DNA from 3 places in the Bacillus sp. JZ39 genome. Region 3 is predicted to be linked to each of the others. Evidence: predicted binding sites of a transcription regulator. Region 3 holds the regulator's gene; each other region holds the start of a gene.
What was found. Region 3 encodes LexA, which represses DNA repair genes until DNA is damaged. Its sites were predicted from a motif close to CGAACATATGTTCG; they were not measured.
Positions count from the first base shown of each region.

Region 1 (4,776 bases), 730 kb from region 3:
TAAACGGCCGGTGTCACGATCCTTCCACGCGGCGTTCTTTGTATAAATCCAATTTGCAGCAGATATGGTTCATATACGTCTTCAATCGTATGCGATTCCTCGCCGATGGTAGCTGAAATCGTATCAAGGCCTACTGGGCCGCCGTTGAATTTTTCGATCATGCCCATCAGCAGCTTATGATCAATATGATCCAAACCGAGGCGGTCAACCTGAAGCCGCTCCAGCGCATTCTGAGAAATGTCTTCCGTAATCCTGCTGTCACCCAGCACTTGGGCGAAATCGCGCACCCTTCTCAGCAGGCGGTTCGCCACGCGGGGCGTCCCTCTCGATCTTCTTGCAATTTCAAGCGCCGACGGTTTATCAATCTCAACCTCGAATACATCAGCGGTTCTTGTGACAATATCCGCCAGTTCTTCTTGTGTATAGTACTCAAGGCGAGACATGACGCCGAATCTGTCTCTTAAAGGAGCCGTCAAAAGCCCCACCCTCGTCGTGGCTCCTACCAGCGTAAAAGGCGGAAGGTCGAGCCGAACCGAGCGGGCAGATGGGCCTTTGCCAATCACAATGTCCAGGCAAAAGTCTTCCATTGCAGGATAAAGCACCTCTTCGATCGATCTGTGCAGCCTATGTATTTCATCAATAAATAATACATCTCCCGGTTCCAGCGCCGTTAATATAGCAGCCAAATCACCAGGCCTTTCAATCGCAGGCCCTGATGTCGTCCGCAATTCCACTCCCATTTCATTAGCAACAATCGAAGCAAGCGTTGTTTTTCCGAGTCCGGGCGGCCCGTACAGAAGAACATGATCCAGCGTCTCCTGTCTCATTTTCGCCGCATCTATAAACACGCGCAAATTTTCTTTTACCTTATGCTGCCCGATATACTGTGCCAGATTTTGCGGCCTCAGGCTTTGCTCTATCACTGATTCATGGTTGTCTGCTTCACTTGAGACGAGCCGTTCATCCATGAACATCACCTTACTTTAATAGTTTTTGTAATGCTTTTTTCACATATTGGTCTGTTGTCAGCCCAATTTCTTCTTTAAGGTGAGGAAGCACCTTTTTGATTTCTTTTTCAGCATATCCGAGAACCCTGAGGGCTTCAAGTGCTTCTTCAAGAGCCGTTTCCGCTGTTTGCTTTTCAAGCCTTTCTTCATGATTAAACAGATTTTCAATCATTTCAGGCACAACATCTGCCAGCTTTCCTTTTAAATCTAGAATAATCTGGCGTGCGGTTTTCTTTCCTACTCCAGGAAACTTGACCAAAAAAGCTTCATCTTCATTTTCAATTGCTTGGATGACCGCTCCGGGATCACCCGAGCCCAAGATGGCAAGTGCTCCTTTCGGGCCAATTCCGGTCACGTTTAACAGCTTTGTAAAGAGCGCCTTCTCCTCTCTTGTTGAAAAACCGTAAAGCGAAAAAGCATCCTCTCTGATATGATGGTATGTAAAAATCGTTTCCTGGCTTCTCTCCTTATATATAAACGGATTCGGCGTGAAAATCTGATAGCCGATGCCGCCGTTCTCTATGACAATATATTGGGGAGATACATAATCAATCGTCCCTTTAACAAATTCAATCACGCAAATTCACCTCTTTGACTGTTCTTCATTGTACCATAAAAACAGCCAAAGTCTTATAGAAAAGTTAACATATGTTCGCTTCTCTCTCATTCTTTCACGAAAAAAAAGACATGAATACATGTCTTCAATCAGCGGACGTTACCCGCTGTATGTCTTCATATGTTCGATGACATCCTCAAACTCCGCTTTTGTCCGAAATGGAATGCCTTTCAGCAGATTTTTTTGCATATGGCTTTCCAGCCTTTCTAAATCAATTTGAAAAAAAGACTGAATCGGTTCGGAAGCTGGCTCAGGCCGCCCATGAAAAGTGGAAATCACTCCATTATCCGATACACCGATATACCCGTTGACCTTGCTGAGCGGAGATATATCGTCCATTTGCTTCCGGAAGAGCACATATCCCTTTTTTTGTTCCACAAGCGTCCATCCGGCATAAGCTGCCCAAAAATCATCCATAGAAAACACTTTTTCATGCTTATGCTCAATGCTGACATCGCCGTCCAAATACACCTTTTCAAGCTGCACATGCACCTGCAGCGGCTCATAGTGCTCCACTTCCGCGCCAAGTGCGCGGGAAGGAGCTCCTATTAAAAATACTGCCGCTGAGCAAAGAATGCCCAGCAAAAGATACGCCGTGCTGAATCGTTTCACCCTCTACACCTCTTTGCACACGTTTATGATTAGTTTGACCAAAGAGGCTACTGCTTAACCGTTTTATCAAAATTTGTCTGCACATTTTCCCTGACAAACCGTTCCTCCGTATACACACCTGTGCTTTGCTCAGAAATTGTCAAGAATCGCGTCAGAAAGGCACTGAAAAAATACAATGCCGCAAAGATCCAAATCACGCCGCCTGCACCGAGCGGCCCAATGAAAAGACTCACGATGCCCGGCGCGATAAACGCACATAAACCAGATCCCAAATTCAACACTGACATGGCAGCACCTTTATTATCAGGTGCAAGCGTCGGCAAAAGCGCGCTTAATGGAACGTACCCTGCTAAAGCCGCGCCGTAGCAGCAGGCGATAATCATGAGCACCCAATACTGATGCCCGATCAGCTGAGGCGTGTAATACAGCGCCAGCGTAAAAATACCGCATCCGACACCGCCAAACCACATGACCGTATTGCGCCAGCCAAGTCTATCTCCGACTGCACCGAAAATGATATTAAACACAATATTCACAAAAAACAGCGTCCCCCATATTTGCAGCCATTCCGAAACCGAATACCCGTATCCTGCTAAATAAGTAGGAAGAAAGATAGCAAATCCAAATTGTCCTATCGCATTAATCGTCTTGACCACTCCGCCGATGCCTACCTTTGGGTTTTCAAACATAATCGTAAATGCCTTCGACAGTTCTTTCCATTTCGGCTGATCTTGTTTTTGTATCGGAGTAAATTTATCTTTGTTAAAAAATAAGGCAAGAATTCCGCCTGCCGCCACAAACAGTAAAGCGCTCCAAAGCGTATTGATTTCTCCAAAGGCCGGAACTGCATAGCTGGAATAGAACGGGCCGAGCACGTTAAGGCCGCACGTAAACATAAACCAAAACCAGCCGACGGCTTTGCCGAGAATATTTTGAGAGGTGCTGTATGACACCCATACGAGAAAAGAGTATGCAAACAGCGGATATCCCAAGCCTCTAAGAGCATAGCTGCCCAAGAGAGCCGGATAATACATATGAGGAATCGCCCAGCCGATAAAAGCGGCCGAACCGAGGATAAATGCAAGCAATCCGACAGTCATCGTTTTTCTCGGCCCCCAAGTTTGGACAAACGTTCCTGAAAGCCAAGCTGAGATGGTGACAGCAATGCCGTACATGGTAAATAACGATGCGGATTGCTGCATACTGAGACCATGATCAACGAGAAAAGGAGACAGCCAGCCTTGTTCGAGGCCGTCTCCAACCATAAAGATGACAACGCCAATATAACCCCAAACCATGTGAGAAGGAATTCCGATTTTGTTCAAAACATTTCCTTTAGCATGTACTGTATTCATTTTCTCCACCGCCTACTTAAAGTATCAATGGAGTATATACCCAAGCTTGCTGAATTGTAATCCTGTTAGATTAAAAAGCGATTTTTTCAGTGTGCTCAATGCTGACAGGCATGCCAAAAGCAAGCGATTGCTGTGCTGCTCTGGCGATCCTTCCGGCCTGTAAACCGTCATTGCCGGTGCAGGGAGTCTCCTGGTTTGTGCCGATCGCTTCTGCAAAACGGAGAATCTCCTCCTCATATGAATCCTTATAGCGTTCAAGGAAAAAGAAATGCGGTTTATCCTTCATCACAAAATCAGCTGTTGACACCTCAACCGTTGTCGGCCTGCTATTGTCAGCCGCTGCAGAGCCTTTCGTCCCGAAAACCTCAACCCGCTGGTCATATCCGTACACAGCTTGGCGGCTGTTATCAATCACAGCCATGGCACCGTTTTCAAAAGTCAGTGTAATAACAGCTGTATCAATATCACCCAGCTCCGCAAAAGAAGGATTCACCAAAGCCGCCCCTTTGGCATACACTTCCGTCACTTCGCTTCCCATAATATATCTGGCCATATCAAAATCATGGATCGACATATCCATAAACAATCCGCCTGACGTACGGACATAATCTATATTCGGGGGTTCTGGGTCCCGGGACGTGATTTTTAATAAATGAGGTGTACCAATTTCACCATTTTCAACAATCGTTTTGATTTTCTTAAAATGAGGATCAAAGCGGCGGTTAAATCCGACTTGAAGTGTTACACCGTGTTTCCGGACAGCCGCAAGCGCTTCACTCGTTTCGTCCAGAGAGAAACTAACGGGCTTCTCACAAAATATATGCTTTTTCGCCTCGGCTGCTTCTTTGATCATCTGTGCATGTACGGCTGTAGGAGAGCAAATAAAAATAGCATCAATATCAGGATCATGTAATAAATCACGATAATCAGAGGTTATGTATTCAATCTGATGACTGTCGGCCCAGCTTTTTATACGGCTTGCCTGAATGTCAGAGACTGCTTTTATTTTCATGTGAGGAATCCGGCTTATATTTTGAACATGAAGTTTGCCGATGCGGCCTGCACCGATAATCCCTGTCACAATCTGTTTTGTCATGGCTTCTTCCCCCTTGATCATTCACGAAAGCGCTTTATTTAAAATTAATACTATCCCATTTGTAAGCGCTTTTCAAGAATGGAAATTAAA
Region 1 is NZ_CP096389.1:2,610,886-2,615,661, forward strand. It holds gene ruvB (Holliday junction branch migration DNA helicase RuvB) at 1-968, opposite strand, end outside; gene ruvA (Holliday junction branch migration protein RuvA) at 979-1,584, opposite strand; gene bofC (sporulation cell-cell signaling protein BofC) at 1,723-2,235, opposite strand; gene M1D65_RS13475 (MFS transporter) at 2,283-3,590, opposite strand; gene iolG (inositol 2-dehydrogenase) at 3,661-4,686, opposite strand.
Region 1: ruvA (Holliday junction branch migration protein RuvA) is a predicted target of LexA. The motif match lies at 1,649-1,662, and genes of this name have one in related genera.

Region 2 (4,776 bases), 1.5 Mb from region 3:
ATGATTCTCTGTGTTTTTTTCATCCTCTATCACAGCGCCGACAATTTCTTCAGCTGCTTTGAGCTGTTCTTTTGTCGGGGTGCCGAGGTAGGCAGGGGCTTGGGCCAGCTCATACTCATGAAAAATCTGTCTGCGTTTTTCAGCCTTTTCTTGCAGGGATACAGGGTGAAGAAGCGCTTGTTCCACTTCGTCGTCATATAAAAACCAAAGGTCCTCACGATCTTGAATGACACCGTTTTCCGCCAGCAATTCACCTATCTTCAGCAGAAAGATTCTCGCCTTGGCATCCAGCATGGCGTCAATATAAAAGTGGTGATCATCTTTTATATTTGCAGAGTTTAGTGTCCATTGATAATAGCGGTCAAATTCGGTGCGCAAACCGGGATCTTCTATGTTTTCCAAGAATTCATTGTATAATTTCTCTCGTTTTTCTTTCGTTTTCTGAAATTCATTGTCAAAATGATAGCCATTACGGACATAATTTTGAATATTGGCCAGAGCGAAATACGGATTTTCCACCCAGATTTGTTCAATCAGATCATGACTTTTAACAGATCTCCATCCGTATTCTTGCAAGAATTCATGGACGTTCTTCAGGAAGTGTCTCCCCTCATCTGTTTGTTCTAATTTCTCCTGGAGCTGTTCAGGCTTGTTGTTTTCAAAAATGGTCAGAAGGTTCGGGTTCTCCTGAACTTCCATAGAAAATAGCCATAAGCAACGGTCCGTTTCCAGTGATTTGTTCATTTTTCCTGTCAGCATCTCATAAAAATGAGCGTTTTCGGACTCTCCTTGAATGTCCTGATACATCGCTTGCAGTTTGTTTGTTAAAAGGATTTGCGGGAAAACGATATTGAAGTGCTCTTCATAAGCCGTGAGATAAAAGGCCTTTAGTTTTTGAAAAGCATCCAGTGCGCTTTCTGCGGTATGCTCAGTTTGTGCGAGCTGGTCCAGTGTCCGGTAAAAAGGGAGGTATGTGTGATTGATGATGTCATACATATGCTCCGATAAAATCGGGAAAAGCTCTTTGCCGCAGTCTTCAGAAGGAGGCTGCTGTCCACCTTGGTTTTTGGAATAAATATGTCCGCGATAAAGTTTTACTTCATCAACAACTACACCAATCGGAAACTTTTGCATGCTCTTCTTCAAGCCATATTCCAATGCCGGCACGATGAAGGATGAAAATAACGGACTCACCGGACCTTCAATATTAGACTCCATGTTAAGCCAGAAATCATTCATATCAGTGTCGGTAATCATGAAGCTGCGTTTTTCTTCTGCCGCCTTTTTGTCCTGATCAATGGTTGTAATCGGGCGAGCTTGCAGAAGGTATATTTGATGATCAGCAATTCCAAATTCTATATCGACAGGATATCCGTACAGGTCTTCGGTTTTTTTTGTGATTTCAGCCAATTCAATCACTTGTTCATCTGTAAGGCAAAAACGGCTGCGCATGTCTTCACTCGTTTCTTTTTCAGCAATTCCTTCTGCCGCAGACTCCATGTAGATTTCCTTTGCACCTATTTCTTTCTGAATCTCAAACGAAGATTTATTAACAATGAACGTGTCTGGGGTAACACTTCCTGAAACAACAGCTTCACCCAACCCGTAGCTGGCGCTGATTAAAAGCTCTCTATCATCATGGGTAACAGGGTTGCGGCTGAAGATAACACCTGACATTTCTGAATCGATCAGCCCCTGAACGACTATTCCCATTAACGGCTCTGCGATTTGATTGTTCATTTTTTTCTTATAGCTGCTGACCCGCCCAGAAAAAAATGAGGCCCAGCATTCTTTCACTTTAGCCAGAAACTCTTCCTCTGTTTTGATATTTAAGTAGGTTTCATATTGACCCGCGAATGAGGCGCCTTCTAAATCTTCCGAAGCAGACGAAGAACGCACGGCTACGGATCGATATGATTCTCTAAGCTTATAAAAGGAACTAGTCAGCTCATCTTTCAGCTCATCCGAAAATGTTCCAGAAATGATCCCGCTTTCGACGTTTTCACTAGTCTCTTGAAGCTGGTTGTCCTCCATAAAACGTGCGAGCGCATTCGTTTGAATAATAAACCCGTCCGGAACAGGAAGACCGTGTTTGGTCAATTTAATCAAATTCATTCCTTTTGCTCCAGCCAGCTGGCTGGACTCTTCTGCCTGGCGAAATAAAACAGAATACATATTTGAAACCCCTCTTTTCTTCATTTTTTGTTTTTCTCTCTAGTCTTTTTATTGCGGAGCCTGTGTTTAAAAAATGATAGTAAACACTATCATTCAATTGTAGGTTTTCAGGAAAATGCTGTCAAACGCAGAAAGTCCTAAATAAAATGAATAGTTAAGTTGGTTATATTATCCTGAAAAATGCGGCCGTACTGGTACTGTATGCCTATTTTCTTTTATTCTCGGAATCTGGCGGCGGACTTGATGATGTAATAAAAAAAGTGCCGCTGATTAGAACAGCGGCACCATGGAATAAGTTTTGACCGGCACCAAAATGCAAATATGGTGATTGATTTTGGCTGAAAAGGGGTATGGTGTAGGAGAGGGAGCGAATGCACGATTGTCCGATTCTTCATTTTTTACTATAATCAGATCAGATGAAGAATCCCTGAGGAGGGTTTTTGTTGATTACAAAAGCCGTTTTTGCATTGTTTTTCCCTTTTATGCTTGTTGTTCTATTTACTAGAGTCACCTTTAATCATTATGTGGCGATCGCTTTAACAGCTGCATTGCTGTTTGCCTCTTATTTAAAAGGCTATACAGAAACGTATTTTATTGTAGGATTAGATGTTGTGTCTCTTGTGGCTGGCGGACTGTACATGGCCAAAAAAGCTGCAGAGAAAAAAGAAGAATAAATCGGACATAATGAATATAAAGACTGAATACCTGCTTTTACGATTTAAAAGCAGGTTTTTTATACACAAAAACAGCTGGAAATAAAAAACCACCGAACTTTAGTTCGTATTTTTAGTGATTTTGCTTTCCATTGTGTTACTATATCTATAGGAAGATTTCGTTAAAGAAACGGAGGCTTATTTTTGTGAAAGATCGCTTTGAGTTAGTCTCGAAATATCAGCCCCAGGGAGATCAGCCGAAAGCCATTGAAAAGCTTGTGAAAGGAATTCAGGAGGGCAAGAAGCATCAGACTCTGCTGGGTGCGACAGGAACTGGGAAAACATTTACGGTGTCTAATTTGATTAAAGAAGTCAATAAGCCGACTCTCGTGATTGCCCATAACAAAACCCTTGCTGGACAGCTTTACAGTGAGTTCAAGGAATTTTTTCCGAACAATGCTGTCGAGTATTTTGTCAGCTACTATGATTATTATCAGCCGGAGGCGTATGTGCCTCAAACGGATACATTTATAGAGAAAGACGCTAGTATTAATGATGAAATTGATAAACTGAGACACTCCGCCACATCAGCTTTGTTTGAGCGCAGAGATGTCATTATTATTGCGAGTGTGTCTTGTATATACGGCCTCGGTTCGCCTGAGGAATACCGGGAAATGGTCGTGTCACTGCGGACTGAAATGGAAATTGAGCGCAATGAGCTGCTCAGAAAACTTGTAGACATCCAATATGCCCGCAACGATATCGACTTTCAGCGCGGTACATTTCGTGTGCGCGGGGATGTAGTGGAAATCTTTCCGGCATCCCGTGATGAGCATTGTATCAGAGTTGAATTTTTCGGTGACGAAATCGAACGGATTCGGGAAGTGGGTGCGCTGACAGGAGAAATTCTCGGCGACCGAGATCATGTTGCGATTTTCCCGGCTTCCCACTTCGTAACGCGGGCCGAGAAAATGGAGAAGGCGATTCAAAATATCGAGAAGGAGCTTGAGGAGCAGCTAAAGGTCATGCATGAAAACGGAAAGCTCCTTGAAGCGCAGCGTTTAGAGCAGCGGACAAGATATGATCTTGAAATGATGCGTGAAATGGGTTTCTGCTCCGGCATCGAGAACTATTCAAGACATTTGACTCTGCGGCCTCCAGGTTCAACGCCGTATACGCTTCTTGATTATTTCCCAGACGATTTTATGATCGTGGTGGATGAGTCGCATGTGACAATTCCCCAGGTGCGCGGCATGTTTAACGGAGACCAGGCGCGGAAACAGGTGCTCGTGGATCACGGCTTCCGGCTTCCATCAGCGCTTGATAACCGTCCGCTTCGTTTTGAGGAATTTGAAAAGCATATGCACAATATCGTGTATGTATCCGCAACACCAGGGCCGTACGAGATTGAACATACAGATGAAATGGTCGAACAGATCATTCGTCCGACGGGGCTTCTTGACCCGCTTATTGACGTCCGTCCAATCGAAGGTCAGATTGACGACTTGATCGGCGAAATTCAAGCTAGAATAGAGCGGAATGAACGGGTGCTTGTGACAACTTTGACAAAGAAGATGTCAGAGGATCTGACCGATTATTTAAAGGAAATCGGCATTAAAGTAAACTATCTGCATTCTGAAATCAAGACGCTTGAACGGATTGAAATTATCCGCGACCTGCGCCTTGGCAAGTACGATGTGCTTGTCGGCATCAACCTGCTGAGGGAAGGTTTGGACATTCCCGAAGTATCCCTTGTTGCGATTTTGGATGCGGATAAGGAAGGTTTCCTTCGTTCGGAGCGGTCGCTGATCCAGACCATCGGACGGGCAGCGAGAAATGCGGAAGGCCGCGTCATTATGTACGCCGATAAAATAACGAAGTCTATGGAAATTGCGATTAATGAAACAAAACGCCGCCGCGAGCAGCAGGAGCGGTTTAATGAAGAGCA
Region 2 is NZ_CP096389.1:3,404,781-3,409,556, reverse strand. It holds gene M1D65_RS17480 (PEP/pyruvate-binding domain-containing protein) at 1-2,175, opposite strand, end outside; gene M1D65_RS17475 (CsbA family protein) at 2,619-2,849, shown strand; gene uvrB (excinuclease ABC subunit UvrB) at 3,035-4,776, shown strand, end outside.
Region 2: uvrB (excinuclease ABC subunit UvrB) is a predicted target of LexA. The motif match lies at 2,943-2,956, and genes of this name have one in related genera.

Region 3 (4,776 bases):
GTTTTGTATGGAAATGGGGGAGGTGGTGCCAGCTTACTTTTAATAAATTCAAAAATGAGAAGAACAGCGCCCGGGCTAATGGTATATAATATTGTGAATTTAACAAAAATTTAACAAGGAGGACAAGAGAATTCGTGCTAAAGCCTCAAAGAGACCTACATCCTGTTGATTTGGACTTAGAGGCGGAGTAGATGAAACCGGCCAAAGTATCCCTGCTCCGCCGTTTGCTCCATTCCTTGAAGCATGTTGATTGTAACATAGCCAAACGTTTTCCATCAACTATTAAAATTGTAAAATTATTGTTTATTTTTATGGTATTTGCTCCGATTTCTTCAATTTATGCTGAAGATGTATATCAGAATTTTGAGGAATTAAAAAACAATGAAGATCCTTCTGATTACGACATTGTTACGAAAGAAACCGGAAGCCCTGTTCTTGTTTTAGCTATTCACGGAGGAGGTATTGAAGGCGGGACAAGTGAAGTAGCGAGAGAGCTCAGCAAAGAGTACTCGATGTATTTATTTGAAGGCTTAAAATCGGCAGGAAACTCAGTCCTGCACATTACGAGCACGCACTTTGATGAACCTCGGGCCCTTAAAATGACGGGAAATCATGAATATGTCATTTCATTACACGGGTACGCAGAAGAAGATCAGCAGATCGAAGTCGGCGGTACAGATCGCGTAAGAGCGGCAGATTTAGTTGAGAAATTGCAGCATGCCGGTTTTCCTGCTGTATTGCTCAATACGGACCATCCGCATGCGGGCGTTAGTCCGAATAACATTGCAAATAAATCAAAAACAGGTTTAAGTATCCAGATAGAAATGAGCACAGGCTTTAGAAAGTCTTTGTTCGGCATCTTTTCTTTAAAAAGCAGAGCTGTTACTCAAAATGAGAGGTTTTATAAGTTTACAGAAGTGATGTTCCGTTTTCTCAAAAATAGCTACTGAAAAATAGGAGGCGATAAGACAGCCTCCTATTCCTTATGCTTCTCTTTCGTTTCGGGAAATAGCTCGTCCGCGGCTTCCGTTTGATACTGCAACGTGTTATCTCTCGCTGACAGTTCATTTCGGAAATTTTCATCAAGCACATTTTTCAGTAAATACCGATGAAAAAAGTATTCAAAAACAGTAAGACAGGCAGCGGAAAGGAGAGCTGCTCCAAATGGTGAGAAATCGTTTCTTGTTTGGGTTAAAACAAATACCCAAAGAATAACGAATGAAAGGCCAAAGTCAGCCAATGAAGCTGTAATATTGTTTGTTCTGGGTAAGACGAGCATGTCACCAGAAAGATAGGAAACAAAACCTAAGAAAAGTGCAATAAACATCACACTTAAAAAGGATGCGTGATAGACTCTGTCCAAAATCACATATAAAAGGGCGAGAGTGAAAGCAATCTTTGAAGCAAGCGCAATGATATGTTTCATTTGACCACCTAAATTGTTATTTTTTGAAGAAAATTCTTGGGCGTAAACAAATGATAAATAATGCAATTCAAAACCATTCATAATGGTCATGTTACTATTTTAAACAGTCCGTTTTTGTTTACACTGGTATTTTTTTTCAGCAGTATGAAACTTTCTTATGAAAAAAGACGTATATGTGGATGATCAGCTTTCAAGGGGGGAATGATTTGTGGAGATAAAAGGAATCAATCACTTGTTATTTTCAGTTTCGCATTTGGATACATCGATTGATTTTTATCAAAAAGTGTTTGATGCAAAGCTTTTGGTAAAGGGAAGAACAACTGCATATTTTGACATGAACGGCATCTGGCTAGCGCTTAATGAAGAACCAGACATCCCGAGAAATGACATTAAGCTTTCTTATACCCATATTGCTTTTACAATTGAAGATCATGAATTTGAGGAGGTATCAGCTAAATTAAAAAGACTTCATGTCAATATTCTGCCTGGCAGAGAACGAGATGAACGCGATCGAAAATCAATTTATTTTACCGACCCTGACGGCCACAAATTTGAATTTCATACCGGAACCCTTCTAGACAGGCTTCGATATTACAAACAAGAAAAAAACCATATGCACTTTTATGATGAAACGGCCTTTTGATATCACACACCATATTTCATATAAGGTTAAATTTAAAGAAGGGTGTTGGTGGAGACTTTATGTTTGGGGAAGGTTTCTACCCGATTAGTTCAACGATGCCATATCTTTTGAACTGCACAAGTGATTGGGTGCAGGTGAAATTGAAATACATATTACATTTTATATGAAGAAAGCAAGCTGTTTTAACAGAGTGTTGAACTACCTAAACTATGTACTAAATTTTCAGTTATATCAATTGCCTCGCCCTTTAATAAATATAAAACCGCATCCTTCCACGACCTAAAAAATGAAACGTTTTTAAGAAGATAGCGTCTAATATTCTAAACGTACATATTTTGAACAAAAGTTTCCTGAAGGAAAGAAAATTTCTTGACTTCAACAATTGTTTGGTGGATAATTATGGTGTAAACATGATGTTCTTTTTCCTCCTATTCAGGCTCGCACCCAAAAGTCAGGGCGAGCCTGCTTTTTTTGAACAACAAACCCCCTCTCCGTAAAGGAAAAGGGGGTTATTTCATGCATCTGATAGATCAATAGATTAATGGACGGTTCTGAACACGCCAATCACTTTCCCTAGAATGCTGACATTCTGCAAAATGATAGGTTCCATCGTTGGGTTCTCAGGCTGCAAGCGAATGTGTGTATCCTCTTTATAGAATCGTTTTACAGTTGCTTCATCATCTTCTGTCATCGCAACTACAATTTCCCCATTGTTCGCTGTGTTTTGCTGTTTAACGATGACATAGTCCTTATCGAGAATACCAGCATCTATCATACTGTCTCCCATAATCTCCAGCATAAATACATGCTCGTCTGGAGGAACCATGCGGTCAGGGAGCGGAAAATATTCTTCAATATTTTCTACTGCAGTAATAGGAGATCCCGCCGTGACTTTACCGATGACTGGTACATTAACGACCTGGCTTTGCGGAATGTCTACTTCTTCATCAAGAATTTCTATTGCTCTTGGTTTTGTCGGATCCCGTCTGATCAGCCCTTTTGTTTCCAAGCGGGCCAAATGGCCGTGGACAGTAGAGCTGGACGCAAGCCCGACAGCCTCTCCGATCTCTCTCACGGAAGGCGGATATCCTTTTGATTTAACCTCTGCTTTAATAAAACGGAGGATATCAAGTTGCCTTTTTGATAGCTTCGTCATTTTTCGCACCTCAAAACGTCGATTTTAAGAAGATTATAGCATGATTTTCCTTACAGTACAAACATAGGTTCGAAAAAACAATTGACAGAAACGTTTGTTCGTATATACTGAAATTATAAAAATGCGAACAAACATTCCTGTTGGAGGTTATGATCATGAGTAAAGAATCTATTATTTTTGTCGGTCTGTTCACAGTGATTTTGAGCGCGGTTATCCTTATGCTGTCATATACAAGCAGCGACCAAGAGCTTAATCAGTATGTTAAAATAGAAGTCCAGCAAGGCGACACACTCTGGTCAATTGCTGATCAGGTAGCCGATACAAAAAAGATAAACAAAAATGATTTTATTGAATGGGTAGCTGATAAAAATCAACTTCAAACCTCTGATATCCAGCCGGGTGATGAGTTAGTGATCCCATTGAAAAAGAAGCATCAGGATGCATATGAATTAGCAACTGTAAGATAGAGAGGAAAGAGAGATAAAATGAAAGCACTCATTTATGCCCGTGTAAGCACAAATAAAGAACAGCAGGAAACGTCATTAAAACGGCAGGAGGAGGAGCTTACGGCCATTGCAGCGGAGAACGGCATGGAAGTGGTCAAAGTGATTTCAGAAAAAGCCAGCGGATATGAAATGGATCGGGATGGTGTATTTGAGCTGCTTGATGAGATTAAGAACGCTGATATTGATGTCATTTTGGTTCAGGATGAGACAAGGCTCGGACGGGGAAACGCAAAAATCGCACTGCTCCATTGTATTTATAGAGAAGGTGTGAAAGTCTATACAACGGCTCATAGAGGTGAACTGGAGTTATCGGAGGCTGACTCAATGGTCTTGGAAATCGTCAGCATTGTGGAAGAGTATCAGCGAAAGATTCACAACATGAAAATCAGACGGGGAATGAAACGTGCAGTAAAAAACGGTTTTAAACCGCAAAAAAACTTAAAAAACCAACATGGGAACAGTGGAAAAGAAAAAATAGAGGTGCCAATCTCAGAGATCGTCCGCCTGAGAGCGAATAAACTGACGTTTGCTGAAATCGCGGCTACCCTAAGAGGGTTTGGCTATGATGTCTCTAAAGCAACCGTTCACCGGCGTTTTCAGGAATACATAGAGAATGAAGAGACAGCAGAGTGAATCAGTTGTAAAACTTTTTTTGATCTAGTACTATATAGACAAAATGCAATAAAGGAGTTTAACATGATTTCAAACGCGAAAATTGCCAGAATTAATGAACTTGCTGCCAAAGCTAAAGCTGGCGTTATTACAGAAGAAGAAAAAGCCGAACAGCAAAAGCTCCGTCAAGAGTACTTGAAAGGTTTTCGTTCTTCTATGAAGAACACGTTAAAAAGCGTGAAAATCATTGACCCAGAAGGCAATGATGTAACACCAGAAAAGCTAAAAAGAGAAAAAAGAAATAACAAACTTCACTAATATAAGAGGAATACGGCAATATCGTATTCCTCTTTTGCATATACTATAATCAAAACTCTTATGTGACAAAATTCAACAAGTTTCTCTCAAATTTAAGCTGAAACAGTTGAGAAAA
Region 3 is NZ_CP096389.1:1,884,311-1,889,086, forward strand. It holds gene pghL (gamma-polyglutamate hydrolase PghL) at 192-950, shown strand; gene M1D65_RS09540 (YndM family protein) at 977-1,426, opposite strand; gene fosB (metallothiol transferase FosB) at 1,635-2,069, shown strand; gene lexA (transcriptional repressor LexA) at 2,608-3,225, opposite strand; gene yneA (cell division suppressor protein YneA) at 3,375-3,692, shown strand; gene M1D65_RS09560 (YneB family resolvase-like protein) at 3,711-4,364, shown strand; gene M1D65_RS09565 (DUF896 domain-containing protein) at 4,428-4,661, shown strand.